Regions from separate parts of the Streptomyces sp. JL2001 genome, predicted to be linked through region 1. Evidence: riboswitches for the same ligand, from Rfam matches in the RefSeq annotation. Region 1 holds a riboswitch; each other region holds the start of a gene.
The links. Region 1 has a riboswitch for cyclic di-AMP ahead of ACE1OA_RS05805 (LysM peptidoglycan-binding domain-containing M23 family metallopeptidase). Riboswitches for the same ligand answer to the same signal wherever they lie in the genome.
Positions count from the first base shown of each region.

Region 2: linked by a shared signal. The riboswitch ahead of ACE1OA_RS02165 (LysM peptidoglycan-binding domain-containing protein) and the one ahead of ACE1OA_RS05805 (LysM peptidoglycan-binding domain-containing M23 family metallopeptidase) in region 1 are both predicted to bind cyclic di-AMP.
Region 3: linked by a shared signal. The riboswitch ahead of ACE1OA_RS08720 (M23 family metallopeptidase) and the one ahead of ACE1OA_RS05805 (LysM peptidoglycan-binding domain-containing M23 family metallopeptidase) in region 1 are both predicted to bind cyclic di-AMP.
Region 4: linked by a shared signal. The riboswitch ahead of ACE1OA_RS16325 (M23 family metallopeptidase) and the one ahead of ACE1OA_RS05805 (LysM peptidoglycan-binding domain-containing M23 family metallopeptidase) in region 1 are both predicted to bind cyclic di-AMP.

Region 1 is NZ_CP169421.1:1,330,346-1,334,199, reverse strand. It holds gene ACE1OA_RS05820 (helix-turn-helix domain-containing protein) at 1-190, shown strand, start outside; gene ACE1OA_RS05815 (DUF6126 family protein) at 211-363, shown strand; gene ACE1OA_RS05810 (tyrosine-protein phosphatase) at 394-1,206, opposite strand; cyclic di-AMP (ydaO/yuaA leader) riboswitch at 1,598-1,754, shown strand; gene ACE1OA_RS05805 (LysM peptidoglycan-binding domain-containing M23 family metallopeptidase) at 1,757-2,716, shown strand; gene ACE1OA_RS05800 (SGNH/GDSL hydrolase family protein) at 2,898-3,692, shown strand.
Region 2 is NZ_CP169421.1:472,848-476,701, forward strand. It holds gene ACE1OA_RS02160 (class I SAM-dependent methyltransferase) at 1-325, opposite strand, end outside; cyclic di-AMP (ydaO/yuaA leader) riboswitch at 936-1,118, shown strand; gene ACE1OA_RS02165 (LysM peptidoglycan-binding domain-containing protein) at 1,123-2,019, shown strand; gene ACE1OA_RS02170 (FecCD family ABC transporter permease) at 2,142-3,218, opposite strand; gene ACE1OA_RS02175 (FecCD family ABC transporter permease) at 3,215-3,854, opposite strand, start outside.
Region 3 is NZ_CP169421.1:2,001,406-2,005,259, forward strand. It holds gene ACE1OA_RS08715 (GntR family transcriptional regulator) at 47-730, opposite strand; gene ACE1OA_RS08720 (M23 family metallopeptidase) at 913-1,683, opposite strand; cyclic di-AMP (ydaO/yuaA leader) riboswitch at 1,697-1,863, opposite strand; gene ACE1OA_RS08725 (M16 family metallopeptidase) at 2,075-3,442, opposite strand; gene ACE1OA_RS08730 (M16 family metallopeptidase) at 3,469-3,854, opposite strand, start outside.
Region 4 is NZ_CP169421.1:3,689,022-3,692,875, forward strand. It holds gene ACE1OA_RS16320 (aldo/keto reductase) at 1-840, opposite strand, end outside; gene ACE1OA_RS16325 (M23 family metallopeptidase) at 938-2,005, opposite strand; cyclic di-AMP (ydaO/yuaA leader) riboswitch at 2,017-2,164, opposite strand; gene ACE1OA_RS16330 (PP2C family protein-serine/threonine phosphatase) at 2,411-3,571, opposite strand; gene ACE1OA_RS16335 (MerR family transcriptional regulator) at 3,763-3,854, opposite strand, start outside.

The sequences.
Region 1 (3,854 bases):
GGTGCGCCTCGCCCTCGGCGACGCCGTGCACGTGCTCGACCCGGGGGACAGCGCGCACTTCGACTCGCTCACCCCGCACCGCATCGGCGCCGCCACCCGCGGCGGCGCCGAGCTGCTCTTCGTCCATACCCTGATGCAGAGTCCCGCCGCCGAGCTGTGCCTCGGCGACGGGGCCCCGCATCCGCGCTGAGCCCACCGGAAGGGGCCGTCATGTCCGAAAAGTCCGCACCGATCACAGGTGAGGAGCGCGGCGAGGGCAAGTTCCCGAAGGGGCTCGTCCTGCGCCTCTTCGCCTACCTGGTGGCCGGCCACCTCTTCGCGGGCTTCCTCTATCTGCTCTTCGCGATGGGCGGGCAGAAGTAGTCCGTCGGGCCGGTCCGTGGGCCCTGCTTCCTACTGTCCGTCGAGCAGGTGCCCGCGCAGGCGCTCGCGCGTCTCGGGGGAGAGCTTCAGGCCCTGCGAGAGGTAGTCGTCGACCGTGCCCCAGGTCAGCTCGATCGTGTCGAACGCCGCCCGGATGTACTCCAGGCGCGCGTCGAACAGGGGGCTGAGCAGCTCCATCACCTCGGGCGCCATCGCGTCCGCGGAGGTGGAGCTGCGGCGCACCTTGTAGCGGCGGTGCGGGTCGTTCGACTTCAGGTAGTCCGCCTCGACGGCCTCGCGCTCGACGCCGACCGCGAGCAGCGAGATCGCGATGGAGAGGCCGGCGCGGTCCTTGCCGGCCGCGCAGTGCATCAGGGCGGGGATGCTGTCCTCGGCCATGGAGTGCAGGATCCGGCTGTGCTCGGCGGTGCGCTCCACAATCATCTTCCGGTACGAATCGGACATACGGTCGGCGGCCTTGCCGTTGCCGAGCGCCTCCCGCAGCTGCTCCAGCTCGCCGCCGCTCACCAGCTTCCAGAACTCCTTGCCGTCGGCCGGATCGTTGAGCGGGATGTTCACGTTCCGTACGCCCGGGAGCTCGACGTCCGGACCCTCGACCTTGCGGTCGGCGTGGTTGCGGAAGTCGAAGACCGTGTGCAGGCCCAGCGTCGTCAGGAAGGCCGCGTCCTCCTCGGTGGCGTGCGCGAGGTGGCCGCTGCGGAAGAGCCGCCCGAACCGAACCGACCGGCCGTCCGTGGTCGGCAGGCCACCGACGTCACGGAAGTTGCGTACCCCGCTCAGCTCGGGTTCGGTCGACGGGACCTGCGGCAGCTGCTGCGTCACGAGTGCTCCTGAGTGTCGACGATCTTTGATCGTGCGAGATCGGTTCTTGGTGCAATCATCCCGGCAGGTGGCTGGTTCGCACACCCCTCGGACGGGAATGGGTGTTCTGTCCGAATTGGGATATTAGAGATAACGCGCCCTGGTTACAGGGGAGATGAGCTGTGGCGCGTGAGCAGCGTCATAACTGTGACGGAACGTGCCTGATCGTCTTGGGCAACGGCCTTCTGGGCAAAGGGGGCCGAAGGCCCGTCATCCACGCAGGGTGACCGGAATTCCCGAAGAATTCCGGATCGGGGAATGCGGGGGGAAAGCGGTGGCTTGTTCGCGCCGACTCCGCTCGTCTACGGTCACCGTCAATCCGGTCGGACCGCCGAATCCTGCCACCGTCCGGAATTCGCACCCACCCACGTGTGGCAGGAGCGGGGGACCCAGGTAGTACGCCGATCCTTCAGGTCAGGACGGCTCGGGGTGAAGTCGCGCGAAGGCGCGACCGGACATCTCCAGTCCGAACCCGACAGCTCACCTCGCAGGCGACGGAGAGGAATTCGCCATGCCCGCGAAGGGTAAGCACCGCCGTCCCAAGGTCAACCCGATCAGCCGTGGATTCGTCGCCGCCGGCGCCGGTGGCGCCGTCGTCGCCCTGCCGCTCCTCGGTGCGACCGGAGCCCACGCCGCCGAGCAGGCCGCCCCGGCCCAGGCGCCGCAGCAGGCCGTCACCGCCGCGGCCGCCACCCCGGCCCAGGCCCCCGCCGCGGCCCCCGCGGCCAAGGCCAAGCCCCGTACCTACTCCGTCGTCGCCGGCGACTACCTGTCCAAGATCGCCGCCGAGCACCACCTCGCGGGCGGCTGGAAGAAGCTCTACTCCGACAACCGCCAGGTCGTCGGCGGGAACCCCTCGCTGATCTTCCCGGGCATGAAGCTCACCCTCGGCGCGAAGTCGACGGCCAAGGCCCCCGCGCCCAAGGCCGCCCCGAAGGCCCCCGCCAAGAAGGCCACCGCCAAGAAGGCGTCCGCCGAGACCCGCAGCTCCCGCAGCAGCGAGCGTCCCGCCGTCCAGTCCACGGCCCCGGCCGCGCAGAGCGCGCCGTCCACCCCGTCCACCGGCTCCGGCTGGGTCGCCCCGGTCGGCGGCGGCATCGGCACCCCGTACCGCGCCTCCGGCTCCATGTGGTCCTCCGGCTACCACACCGGTGTCGACTTCATCGCCTCCTCCGGCACCTCGGTGAAGGCCGTCGGCCCCGGCACGGTCTACTCCGCCGGCTGGAGCGGCGCCTACGGCAACGAGGTCGTCATCCAGCACGCCGACGGCACGTACTCGCAGTACGCCCACCTCTCCTCCCTCTCCGTCTCCGCCGGCCAGACCGTCGCGGGCGGCGACCAGATCGGCCTGTCCGGCTCGACCGGCAACTCCAGCGGTCCGCACCTGCACTTCGAGATGCGCACCGGGCCGAGCTACGGCTCGGACATCGACCCGCTGGCCTACCTCCGGGAGCACGGCGTCAACGTCTGATCCTCGACGCCCCGTCAGGCCCGGCACGTCACGTGCCGGGCCTCGGGGGTGTCGTGCCGACCCCGCGGAACCTGCCGCGTATTCCGGCTTGGCGCAATCTTGACCGGTGGCGTATCTCACCCGTCGTCAACCCCGCCCTACGGTCGCGTAGGTCACATCCGTAAGGGAAAGATGTGTTCTCGTGGCAGACGATTCGAGATCAACAGACGCGCACGTATTCGGGTCGTACGCGGCGATCGGTGACAGCTTCACCGAGGGCGTAGGGGACCCGGGGCCCGACGGGGCGTACGTCGGCTGGGCGGACCGTTTCGCGGTCCTGCTCGCCGACCAGCTGCCCGAGCACGACGCATTCCGATACGCCAACCTCGCCGTACGCGGCCGGCTCCTCGACCAGATCGTGGCGGAGCAGGTGCCCCGCGCGAAGCAACTCGCCCCCGACCTGGTGACCTTCTGCGCCGGCGGGAACGACATCATCCGCCCCGGCACCGACCCCGACGACGTCGCCGAGCGCTTCGAGCGTGCCGTCGCCGACCTGACCTCCGCCGTCGGCACCGTGATGGTGACCACCGGCTTCGACACCCGCGACGTCCCCGTACTGCGGCACCTGCGCGGCAAGATCGCCACCTACACGGCGCACGTCCGGTCCGTGGCCGACCGCTACGGCTGCCCGGTCCTCGACCTGTGGTCGCTCAAGTCCGTCCAGGACAGGCGGGCCTGGGACGACGACCGGCTGCACCTGTCGCCCGAGGGGCACACCCGGGTCGCGCTGCGCGCCGCCCAGGTCCTCGGCATGGACGTGCCGGCCGACCCCGACCAGCCGTGGCCGCCGCTGCCGCCGCGCGGCCCGCTGGAGGTCCGCCGGGACGACATCCACTGGGCCCGGGAGTACCTGGTGCCGTGGATCGGGCGCCGGCTGCGGGGCGAGAGCTCGGGGGACCACGTCGCGGCCAAGCGCCCGGACCTCATGCCTCTCTGAGGGCTGTCCCGTAGTCCGCGGTGGGTCGGCGCACGGCGTCGGATGCGGTGCATCGCAAGGCGGAGGGTCGTCCTCATACCGGGCGTGTTCGGGCGACCGGACAGCGCAGCGTGGTGCCGAAGCCGGCGTCGTGCGCCCGCCGGGGATTACGGGACAGCCCTG
Region 2 (3,854 bases), 860 kb from region 1:
CGCCGTCCTCGGCGGGCAGCGCGAGCAGGTCGCCCTCCCGGAACGCCGCCTCGGGATGGCGTCGGGCGGCGGTCGCGACCATGCCCGGGGAGAGGTCGATGCCGACGGCCCGCGCGCCGTGGGCGGCGAGCCAGCCGGTCACGTGCCCGGGTCCACAGCCGAGGTCGGCGACGGCGGCCCCCTGCCCGGCCTCTTCGAGGAGTGCGCCGAGCAGGGCCCGGTCGAGCGGCTTCCCGTCCAGTTCGTTGCCGAGCCGGTCGGCGTACTCCTCCGCCACGGTGTCGTAACTCCGCCGGACGGCCGCGTGGTCCACGTGATCCCCCATGTCCCCAGCATCCCACGGGCCCATGACCGGAGGCAGCCCGGTCGTGCGACCCCGCGGTCGCGCGCCGGCACCCTTCTCGGGCCTGACCGCCCCGGGCCGGCGACGTGACGTCAGCGGGGGTCGGGCACGGGCGCCGGATCGGGAGCCGGCGCCGGGGGTCCTCCAGGTCGTCGACCGGACGGTGAACACCTCCGCGCCGCTGCTGCGGACCCCCCTTCGGTCGCGACAGATCGTAGGGAGGTCACGACCGCCCCCGCAGCCGGACGGGAGACCTCGTGGCACGAGGGACCGGAGGGGTGTCCGGGACGCGGATCCGGGCAAGCGGAGAGGCCCTGGACGGCGAGTCGTCACATCGGCGCGCATAAAAGGCCATAAAACGACCACCCACCCCATGAGCATCAATCTTCTTTTGCTCGGAATTATGGGGTGATGTCGGACATTTCTTTCAGGTGACATGGCTCACGGGGCATCGGCCGTCATACCCGCCGTCGGGCCCCATCTCCCCCTGATTCAGGGAAGTTCGGGGCTTCACGGGCCTCCGCGACGCCGTTTATCACATCGTCGAGACGCCTTGTTTCCGACGGTATTCCTCGCCTACGGTCACCTCCATTCGGATGGAACGCCGAATCCTGCCACCATCCGCAATTCCCACTATTCACCGCCGGCAGGAGCGGGGGACCCAAGTATTCGCCGGTCCGGATTCCGGAACGGCTAGGGGTGAAGTCGCACGTGTGCGGCCGGGCATCTCCAGCCCGAACCCGACAGCTCACCCCGCAGGCTCCGGAGAGGAATCCGTCATGCCTGCAAACGGTAAGCACCGACGCCCGAAGCGCCGTCCGCTCGCCCGCGGTATCGCCCTCGCGAGCACGGGTGGAGCGGCACTGGCCCTCCCTCTCGTCGCCTCCGCGACCGCCCACGCCGCCCCCCGCACCGCCCCCGAGATCACTCCGGCCATTGCCACGGCGAACGCGGCAGCAAATGTGTCGCAAAAGATCACGGAATCGCTGCCGGCGGCGCCTGCCGCAGCTCCCAAGACTTACACCGTCGTGCCGGGCGATTCTCTTTCGATGATCGCCTACGAGCAGGGTGTCCGGGGCGGCTGGAAGGTTCTCTACCGCGCCAACCACGCTGCGGTCGGTGACAATCCGTCACTCATTCACCCGGGTCTCAAGCTGACGCTGCACCGCAATTCCGCGGCGCCGCAGCCCAAGTCCCCCGCTCCCGCGCAGAAGTCGAAGGCCGCCAAGCCGGCGAAGTCCTCGTCCGCCGACCGGGCCAGCCGTTCCCAGCAGCGCACCGCGCCCGCGCCGCAGGCCCGGCAGACCCAGCAGGCGGCTCCGGCCGCCGCCCCCGCCGCCGCCGTGAAGAGCTACACGAACGACCTCGACGGCTGGATCCGGGAGTCCCTGGACGTGATGGCCCAGCACGGCATCCCCGGCTCCTACGAGGGCATCCACCGCAACATCATGCGCGAGTCCTCCGGCAACCCGCAGGCCATCAACAACTGGGACTCCAACGCCGTCGCCGGCACTCCCTCGAAGGGCCTGCTCCAGGTCATCGAGCCCACCTTCCTGGCGTACCACGTGCCCGGCACGTCCATGGACATGTACGACCCGGTCGCCAACATCACGGCCGCGTGCAACTACGCCGCCGACAAGTACGGCTCCATCGACAACGTCTTCGGCGCCTACTGACGGGGCCACGGCGCCTCCTGACGGGCGCGCCGGCCCATACGACGGGGAAGGCCCCGACCGCTCGGGGGTCGGGGCCTTCCTCGCGTGCCGGGCCCGTCGTCGGGGCCTGCGGCGCGGGCCGCCTACAGCACGCCCCGCCGCCACTCCCGGACGAGCAGGTGGCCGAGGTAGAGCCCGCCGATGGCCATCGTGTAGATGCCCACGGGCAGGTTGTCGAGGTACGGCATCTGCTGGGCGGCAAGGTCGGCGAGGACCAGCAGCAGGGCACCCACCAGCATGGACAGGGCGAGCTGGGGACCGGACCCGCGCGACAGCCGCTTGGCGATCTGGGGGGCGGTCAGGGAGATGAAGGCGATCGGTCCGGCCACGCTCACGGCGGCGGCCGACAGCACGATCGCCAGGGTGACCGCCGCGGTCTTGGTCCGCCCGGGACGGCCGCCCAGCGCGGCGGCGGTGTCGTCGCCCATCTCCCCGATGCCGATGTCCCGCGAGAGCAGGGCGGCGAACGGAAGAACCACGGCCAGCACGAGCCAGATCGTGGTCGCGTCGTCCCACGAGCGGGCGGACAGGCTGCCGTTGACGTAGGCGCTCAGGACCGTCGCCTTGTCCCGTTCCACCGCGTACACGACGTACTGGATGACGGCGACCGCCATGGCCGAGACACCGATGCCGGCGACGACGAGGCGCACCGGGTTGCGGAAGCCCGTCCCGGTCGACACGTAGACGAGCACCATGGCCAGGACCGCGCCGAGGAGCGCGCCGACCGGGACCGGTACGACGTCCGGCAGGAGCAGGGCGACGATGGCCGCGCCGGCTCCGGCGCCCGCGCCCAGCCCGATGACGTCCGGGCTGCCGAGCGGGTTGCGGGTGACCGACTGGAACAGCGCGCCGGACAGGCCGAACGCGGCGCCGGTGCCGATGCCGACGACCAGACGCGGTCCGCGCAGCCGGTTCAGGACGAAGGCGTTCTTGCCCTCCGCGCCTCCCAGCAGGGCCGTGGGGAGGTCGGGCAGCCGGATGCCGAGGCGGCCCAGGGTGAGGGTGGCCACCGCTCCGACGACGATCAGCAGCAGCAGGCCGAGGGCCAGGACGACGGTGGAGGTGCGGATCGGCAGCGACACCGCGCCGCCGATCCGGAGCACGTGCCGGCGCGGCGCCGTCCTGACGGGGGCGGGCGCCGGGGCCTGACGGGCGCTCATGCGCTTCCTCTCATCCTGCGGACCGCCAGCAGCAGCGCGGGCGCCCCGATGAACGCGGTGATGACACCGACCATGACCTCCTGCGGGCGCAGCAGCACGCGTCCGACGACGTCGGCGGAGAGCAGCAGCGCGGGACCGACGAGAGCGGAGAAGAGGATCTGCAGGCGGAAGTCGACGCCGACGAGGGCCCGTACGAGGTGGGGCACGGCGAGGCCGACGAAGGCGATGGGTCCGACGGCCGCGGTGGCCGCCGCGCTCAGCAGGGTCGCCGCGAGCAGTCCGGCCGCCTTGACCCGTGCCGGGCGGGCGCCGAGGGAGGTCGCGCTGTCGTCGCCCAGTGCCGTCACGTTGAGACCGGGGGCGATCACGAGGGCGACGAGGAGGCCGACGGCGGCGAACGGCAGGACCGACCAGAAGACGTCGAAGTCCCGGCCGCCGAGGGCTCCGACGACCCAGTAGCGGTAGCTGTCGAAGACGCGCGGCCGGCTCAGGGTGACGGCCTGGATGAAGGCCGCGAGGACGGCGGAGAGGACCGCGCCGGCCAGCACGAGGCGGGCCGGGCCGGCGCTGGTACCGGCGGACCCGATGACGTGGACGACGAGTCCGGCCAGCAGGGCGCCGGGCAGGGCCCACCAC
Region 3 (3,854 bases), 670 kb from region 1:
CGAGATCCGGCCCCCGTATTCACTCTCTTTGTATACGGTGCCACCGTTAATTCCGGATGCTCGCGGTGTTTACGGCATGTTGCGAAGGCCTCACACGGCCGCGCCCGGACCGTTTGGGCCGGTGCCGGGCCAGCGAGCGCTCGGCGTGCAGCGCGGTCAGCGCCCGCGCCCGCTCGGCGTCGCCGCGGGCCACCGCGTCCACGATCGCCCCGTGCTCCGCCCACTCCTCCACCGGCTGCGCCGCCGGCTCGACCGCGTACATCCAGGCGATCTTGTGGCGGAGCTGGGTGAGGAGCGCCGTCAGGGCCGGACTGCCGGCGGCCTGCGCCAGCGTCTCGTGGAACCAGCCCCCCAGGGACCGCAGGTCGTCGCCCTGGCCCCGCCTGGCCCTCTCCTGGCCCAGCCTGACCAGGCCGCGCAGCACCTTGAGATGGGCCTCGGTGCGGCGCTGCGCCGCCCGCGCGGCACCCAGCGGCTCCAGCAGGGCCCGCATGTCCAGCAGGTCCGCCGCCTCCTGCTCGGTGGGCTCGGCGACATGGGCCCCGGCGTGCCGGCGGGTGACCACGAACCCCTCCGACTCCAGGGTGCGCAGGGCCTCGCGGACCGGGACGCGGGAGACTCCGTAGCGGCGCGCCAGCTGCTCCTCGGTCAGCCGGCCGCCGCGCTCGAAGACACCGGAGACGATGTCGTCCCGGATCGCCGTGCATACCGAGTGCGCGGGAATGCGCATGTTCGACCTCCGCCTTAATCCGCGCGAAACCCATCCGATGGACGCCTGTTCGCCGACCCTTCCGTGACTCTATTGCAGCAGAGGGATATTTCCGAAGGCCACCGTCGGCCCATGGATTTCTTTTGGCCTGCAAAAAAGCCCCGGCTCAGTACGAGCCGGGGCTTTTCTGACGCGGGCGGGGTTCAGACGTTCACACCGCGCGCACGCAGGTACGCGATCGGGTTGATGTCGGAGCCGTACTCGGCGGTGCTGCGGGCCTCGAAGTGGAGGTGGGGGCCGGTGGAGTTACCGGTCGACCCCGAGAGGCCTATCTTCTGGCCCGGGGTGACGGTCTGGCCGACCGAGACGCTGATGACCGAGAGGTGACCGTACTGGGTGTACGTGCCGTCGTGCATCCGGATGACGATGTTGTTGCCGTACGCGCCGCCCCAGCCGGCCTCGACGACGGTGCCGGAGCCCACGGAGACGACCTTGGTGCCGGAGGAGGCGTGGAAGTCGACCCCGGAGTGGCTGCCGGACGACCAGAGCGAGCCGCCGGTCTTGTAGCCGGTGCTGACGTACGAACCGGCGACGGGGAGCTGGAAGGAGGCGAGGCGCTTGCGCTCGGCCTCACGGGCCGCGCGCTCCTTAGCCAGGCGGATCTCCTTGGCGCGGGCCTCGGCCTTGCGCTTGGCCTCCGCCGCGGCCTTCTCCCGGGCGGCGGCCTCGACGGCCTCCCGCTCCTGGGCGGCGGCCTGGGCGCTCACGGTGTCCGCCAGGACGTCGGCGACGACGGTCTGGTTGAGGCCGGTGTCCTCCAGCGAGGGGGCTTCCGTGTCGGCGGCGAGCGCCGGGGAAGCGAGGGTTCCGATGACGCCGGTGGTGGCGAGGGTGGCGATGCCGGCGATGCCGGCGCCACGGCGCGCCATACGGCTCGGTCCACGATGCTTCCCGGTGGCACGGGTGAACGCCATGTAGTGGCTGATCCTTTCCTTCCTTCTCGCCTACCGGGTTAGCTGACGGGTTCGGAGCAGGAAGGTCTCCTACGGGCCCCTCCGCACGGGTGCGAAGGCGTCCGATTCACCCCAGGGACTTCGTTGTGGGTCCCCGGCTCCCCAGGCTCGCGCCTGACGGGGACTCGGCGATGACTGTCCGATGCCGCGGGCGCGGCGGGTGCAACTGGCGGACAGCCGGATCGAAGCTAAGCGGACCGCCTTTCAATCGCCAAACAGACAGGCCCGTTTGTAAGACATGCCACAGGGCAAACGATCACCCAGCCCGCCATTCCGGACAAAGCAGAGGACCCCGACATACCACTCGATCGGGGTCCCGCTGCCATGCCTTTTCGGCCACCGGTCTCCGCAATCAGCCGGAGACGACGGTCACTTCGCCGATGCCGAGCGCACGGACCGGCTCCGCGATCGCGGCCGCGTCGCCGACGAGGACGGTGACCAGACGGTCCACCGGGAAGGCGCTGACGACGGCGGCGGTCGCCTCGACCGTGCCCGTCTCGGCCAGCCGCGCGTACAACTGCGCCTGGTAGTCGTCCGGAAGGTGCTGCTCGACCTGGTCGGCGAGCGTCGCGGCGACGGAGGCGGCCGTCTCGTACTTGAGCGGCGCCACGCCCACGAGGTTCTGCACGGCCACGTCCCGCTCGGCGTCCGTCAGACCCTCGGCGGCGAGGGTGCGGAGCACCTTCCACAGGTCGTCAAGTGCCGGGCCGGTGTTGGGGGTGTCCACGGATCCGCTGATGGCGAGCATCGAGGCGCCGTTGCCCGCGCCGTCGGAGCGGAGCACCTGCCCGAAGGACCGGACACCGTAGGTGTAGCCCTTCTCCTCGCGCAGCACGCGGTCCAGGCGGGACGTGAGCGTGCCGCCGAGGCAGTACGTGCCGAGGACCTGGGCCGGCCACACGCGGTCGTGCCGGTCGGCCCCGACGCGGCCGATCAGCAGCTGGGTCTGGACGGCGCCCGGGCGGTCCACGATGACCACCCGGCCGGTGTCGTCGGCCGTGATCGGCGGGACGGGGCGGGCCTCGGCGGTGTCGCCCGTCCAGGCGCCCAGCGTCTCGGCGAGGATCTTGTCCACGTCCACGTCGGTGAAGTCGCCGACGACGACGGCCGTGGCCGTGGCGGGGCGGACGTGGGCCTCGTAGAAGGCGCGGACGGCCGAGGCGTCGATCGCGGCGACCGTCTCCTCGGTGCCCTGCCGCGGCCGGGACATGCGCGAGTCGGCCGGGAACAGCTCCTTGGAGAGCTGCTTGGCCGCCCGGCGCCCCGGGTTCGCCGTCTCGTGCGGGATCTCGTCGAGCCGGTTGCGCACCAGGCGCTCGATCTCGGTCTCGACGAAGGCCGGCGCGATCAGGGCCTCGGCGACCAGGCCGAGGGCCTTGGGCAGCCGGGAGACGGGCACCTCCAGGGAGACCCGGACGCCGGGGTGGTCGGCGTGCGCGTCGAGCGTGGCGCCGCAGCGCTCCAGCTCGGCGGCGAACTCCTCGGCGGAGTGCTTGTCCGTGCCTTCGGACAGGGCGCGGGCCATGATGGTGGCCACGCCGTCCAGGCCCTCGGGCTCGGCGTCCAGCGGGGCGTCGAGGAAGATCTCCACGGCCACCACCTGCTGGCCCGGGCGCAGGCAGCGCAGCACGGTCAGGCCGTTGTCCAGCGCGCCGCGGTCCGGGGCCGGGAAGGCCCACGGGCGGGCCGCGCCGGGCTTCGGCTGCGGGTGGAACTCCATGCTCGTCAAAGACGCGGCGGCGTCGGTCACTGCTCCGCTCCCTCTTCCTCGTCGCTGTCGCTCTGCTCGGCGGCGACCGGCTCGTAGACCAGGACCGCGCGGTTGTCCGGACGCAGGCGGGCCTGGGCCACCGCCCGCACCTCGTCGGCGGTGACGTCCAGGACCCGGTTCACCGCGGTCAGGGCGAGCTGCGGGTCGCCGAACAGCACCGCGAAGCGGCACAGTTCGTCGGCGCGGCCGGCGACGGTGCCGAGCCGGTCCAGCCACTCGCGCTCCAACTGGGCCTGCGCGCGCTCCATCTCCTCGGGCGTCGGGCCCTCGGCCGCGAAGCGGGCCAGCTCCTCGTCGACGGCGGCCTCGATCTCGGGCACCTCGACGCCGCCGGAGGTCTTGACGTCCAGCCAGCCGAGCG
Region 4 (3,854 bases), 2.4 Mb from region 1:
CGGCGCCGCGACGGTCGGCCGGGCCGCGAGCCAGGCCAGCGCCACCGTGGCGGGCTCGGCCCCGTGCGCGCGGGCCACGGCGTCGAGCGTGTCGAGCACCGTGCGGCCCCGCTCGGTCTCCAGATGCCGGCCCGCCCCCGCGGCCCGGGCGCTGTCGACCGCGGTCCCGTGCCGGTACTTGCCGGTCAGGAAGCCCGACGCCAGCGCGAAGTACGGCACGGCCGCGAGTCCGGCCCGCTCGACGGTGTCCAGGAGCTCGCCCTCGTAGGTGTCGCGGGAGACCAGGTTGTAGTGCGGCTGGAGCGCGACGTAGCGGGTGAGTCCCTCCGCCTCGGCGAAGTCGAGGGAGGCCCGCAGCCGCGCCGGGGAGATGTTCGACGCGGCGACGGCACGGACCTTGCCGTCCTTCACCAGCTGGTCGAGCGCGGTGACGATCTCCTCGACGGGCACGGACTCGTCGTCGAAGTGCGTGTAGTACAGGTCGATGTGGTCGGTGCCGAGCCGGCGCAGGGACTCCTCGGCCGCCGCCTTGATCGTGACGGGCGCGAGTCCCTTGTACGAGGGGTGGGCGCCGACCTTGGTGGCGACGACTATCTCGTCGCGGTTGCCGCGCGACGCCAGCCACCTGCCGACGATCGTCTCGGACTCGCCGCCCTGGTTGCCCTCGGCCCAGGCGGAGTAGGAGTCGGCGGTGTCGACGAAGTTGCCGCCGGCGGCGGCGTAGGTGTCCAGGACGGCGAAGGACTGCGCCTCGTCGGCGGTCCATCCGAAGACGTTGCCGCCGAGCGCGAGCGGGAAGACGTGCAGGTCGGAGGAGCCCAGCGGGCGAAGAGAGGTCATGGGTCGGTGAACGACCTGCGGCGGGGCCGCTATTCCGGCGGTCCTGGCGCGGGGTTCGTCGCCAGGGCCGCCGCGGCCGGGGAGGTTCCCGGGAGGATCAGACCGACAGGCCCTTGCTCGCCAGCCAGGCCGCCGGGTCGACGCCGTCGCCGCCCGGGGTGTGGACCTCCAGGTGCAGGTGCGGGCCGGTGACGTTGCCGGTGGCGCCCACGCGGCCGATGGTGTCGCCGGTGCCGACCGACTGGCCCACGCTGACGGTCATCGAGGACAGGTGGCAGTACCAGACCTCGGTGCCGTCCGACAGCTCCAGGACGATGCGGTAGCCGTACGAGCCCGACCAACCGGCCGACTTGACCGTGGCGCCGTGCACCGCCTTGACCGGGGTGCCCGTGGGGGCCGCGAAGTCCAGGCCGGTGTGGTAGCCGGAGGACCACATCGAGCCGGACTCGCCGTAGGTCGAGGTGAGCGTGTACGAGGACGTGGGCAGCGCGTAGCTGGCGGCGAGCTTGGCCAGGCGCTCGGCCTCGGCCTTCGCCGCGGCCTCCGCCTCGGCCTTCTTCTTCGCCTCGGCCGCCGCCTTCTCGGCCGCGTCCGCCTGGGCCGCGGCCTCCGCGGCGGCCTTCTCGGTCGCCGCCTTCTCCGTCGCGGCCTTCTCGGCGGCGTCGGCGGAGGCCTGCTGCTGCTCGGCCTGCTGGAGGATGCGGGCGCGCAGCGCCTCGCCGGCGTCGCCGCCCTCCGTCTTGCGGTCGGCGCCGTCGACGGGCGCGCCGACGGAGGCCGTGAGCGCGTGCAGGTCGTTGCCGGAGCCCGCGGTCGTGTTCCGGTCCTCGTCGCCGGAGATCAGCGCGCCGACGCCGGGCAGGTCCTCGGCGTCCGGCAGGTCGAGGTCGGGCAGGGCTATGGAGACCGGCGGCTTCTCCTGCGCGGTGGCCAGGCCACCCGCGCCGACGGCCGCGATGACACCGACGCCGAGGACGGTGGAGGAACGGGCGAAGCCCGAGCGCTGCTTGACGACCCGGTGGCGGCCACCGGCCCGGCTCTGCTGGCGGAGGGTCTCCTCGGTGGGGTTCCACTCGCCCGCCGCGCCGTCGGGGTCGGTCCCGGCGGCACCCGAGGCACCGAACGCATGGAAGGGGGCTTCGGGGGCAGGGGTGTTGGACGCCACGGAGGCGTACTCCTTTCCTTCCTTGCCGCCTACCGGGTTAGCTGACGGGTTCGGAGCAGGAAGGTCTCCTACGGGCGCCCTCGCACAGGTGCGAGAGTGTCCGATTCACCCCAAGTGGTGGTTCCCCGGTTCCCTTTCGGGATTCGGCGCGTGCGCACGGTGCCGTCTCTTGCGACGACTGGGACGACCGCGCTGCGTTATCGAACGTTAATAGACACGGGGGTCCGATTCCAAGCTGTTCCCCTTGATCGTTCAAGAGATTGATGCACTACAGGGCGATTTGACCGCCGCTCAGGAGTCATCCGTTCGAGACTCCTTATCTGACGTTGCATCAATTGTTATCGCAGCGGTACCTCGCGACTACGCATGGTCACCCCGCCGGCTCTCAGGACCGGGATGGACGCCTCAGGGCACCACCCGCATCGTCCGGCGGCGCTCCGGCTGGCCCTGCACCGGGCGGCCCACGGCCAGCAGCGCCATGTCGTCCGTCGATCCGCCGCCCGTGTACCGGCGGACGTCGTCGACCAGCGCGTCCAGCAGTTCCTCCGGACCGGGGAAGATCCGCCCGGCCAGACGGCCGCCCGGCTCGTAGAAGGCGCCCGCCGCGTCGCGCGCCTCGGACAGGCCGTCGGTGTAGAAGAGCAGCGTCGAGCCCGGAGGGTAGGGGGTCTCGTCGGCCCGGTCCGGCCAGGCGGCCAGCTCGCCCATGCCGAGCGGCAGCGCGGCCTGGCTCGGCTCCAGATGCTCCACCGCCCCGTCCTGGAGCAGCAGCAGCGGCTCGGGGTGGCCACGGTTCACGACTCGAACGAGACCGTCACCGCGGGGGATCTCGGCCAGCACGGCGGTGGTGAAGCCCTCGAAGGCGTCCAGGTCGTCCCGGCGGGTCCCCTCCCGGGTCAGCGCCCGCTCGAGTCTCTGCGCCACGCCCTCCAGGGTCGCCTCCTGCTCGGCCGCCTCGCGGAACGCGCCGATCACGACGGCGACGGCCTCGACCGCCTCCAGCCCCTTGCCCCGCACGTCGCCGACGACGAGCCGCACCCCGTAGGGGGTGTCCTGGACCGCGAAGAGGTCGCCGCCGATGAACGCGTCCGCCTGCGCGGCCTCGTAGCGGGCGGCGATCTGCAGCCCGCCGATCCGCTCGACCGGCGTGGGCAGCACCGCCTTCTGGGCGGTCTCGGCGATCACCCGGGCGGAGGCCAGCTGCCGGCCGCTGCGCTGGACCACGCGGTTGATCACCATGGCCAGCGCGGAGACGGTGATGACCGTGAGGGTCTCGGTGGCCGAGGGCGGCTCCGTGGTGGTGCCGTTGTAGATGTGCAGCCCGACGCACGCCAGCACGGCCGCGATGCCGGTCAGCAGGGTCGTCAGCTTCGAGAAGAAGGGTGCCGCGATGAGCGGCGCGGCCGAGAACATCGGCGCCGCGGTGTACGCCGACGGGGTCGCCAGGTCGAAGACGATGCCGCCGAGGATGACGAGCGGGGGAAGGGCCCGGACGAAGCGGCGGGTCCGCTCACCGCGCGGGCGTGGGGGCCTCCTCGTGCCGTCACCCGCCGATCGCTGCCCCACCTGTGCTCTCCTGCCCGGTCCCTGCACGGCGACGGACCGTACCGCGCCCTCCCCAGCCTGGAGGCCGCCGCACGGTGCGGCGACCCCCGATGCTCCGATCGGAGGAGCGCCGGCCTGAGAGCGACCCTCCGCCTTGCGGTGCACCGCATCCGACGCCGTGCGCCGGCCCACCGCGGATCACGGGACAGCCCTTAGAGGTTCCGCTCCGCGTAGATCTCCATCGCGTCCCGGACCAGGAGCGCCGTGCCCTCACCGTGCTTGTCGTAGTTGGCGGTGAAGCGCG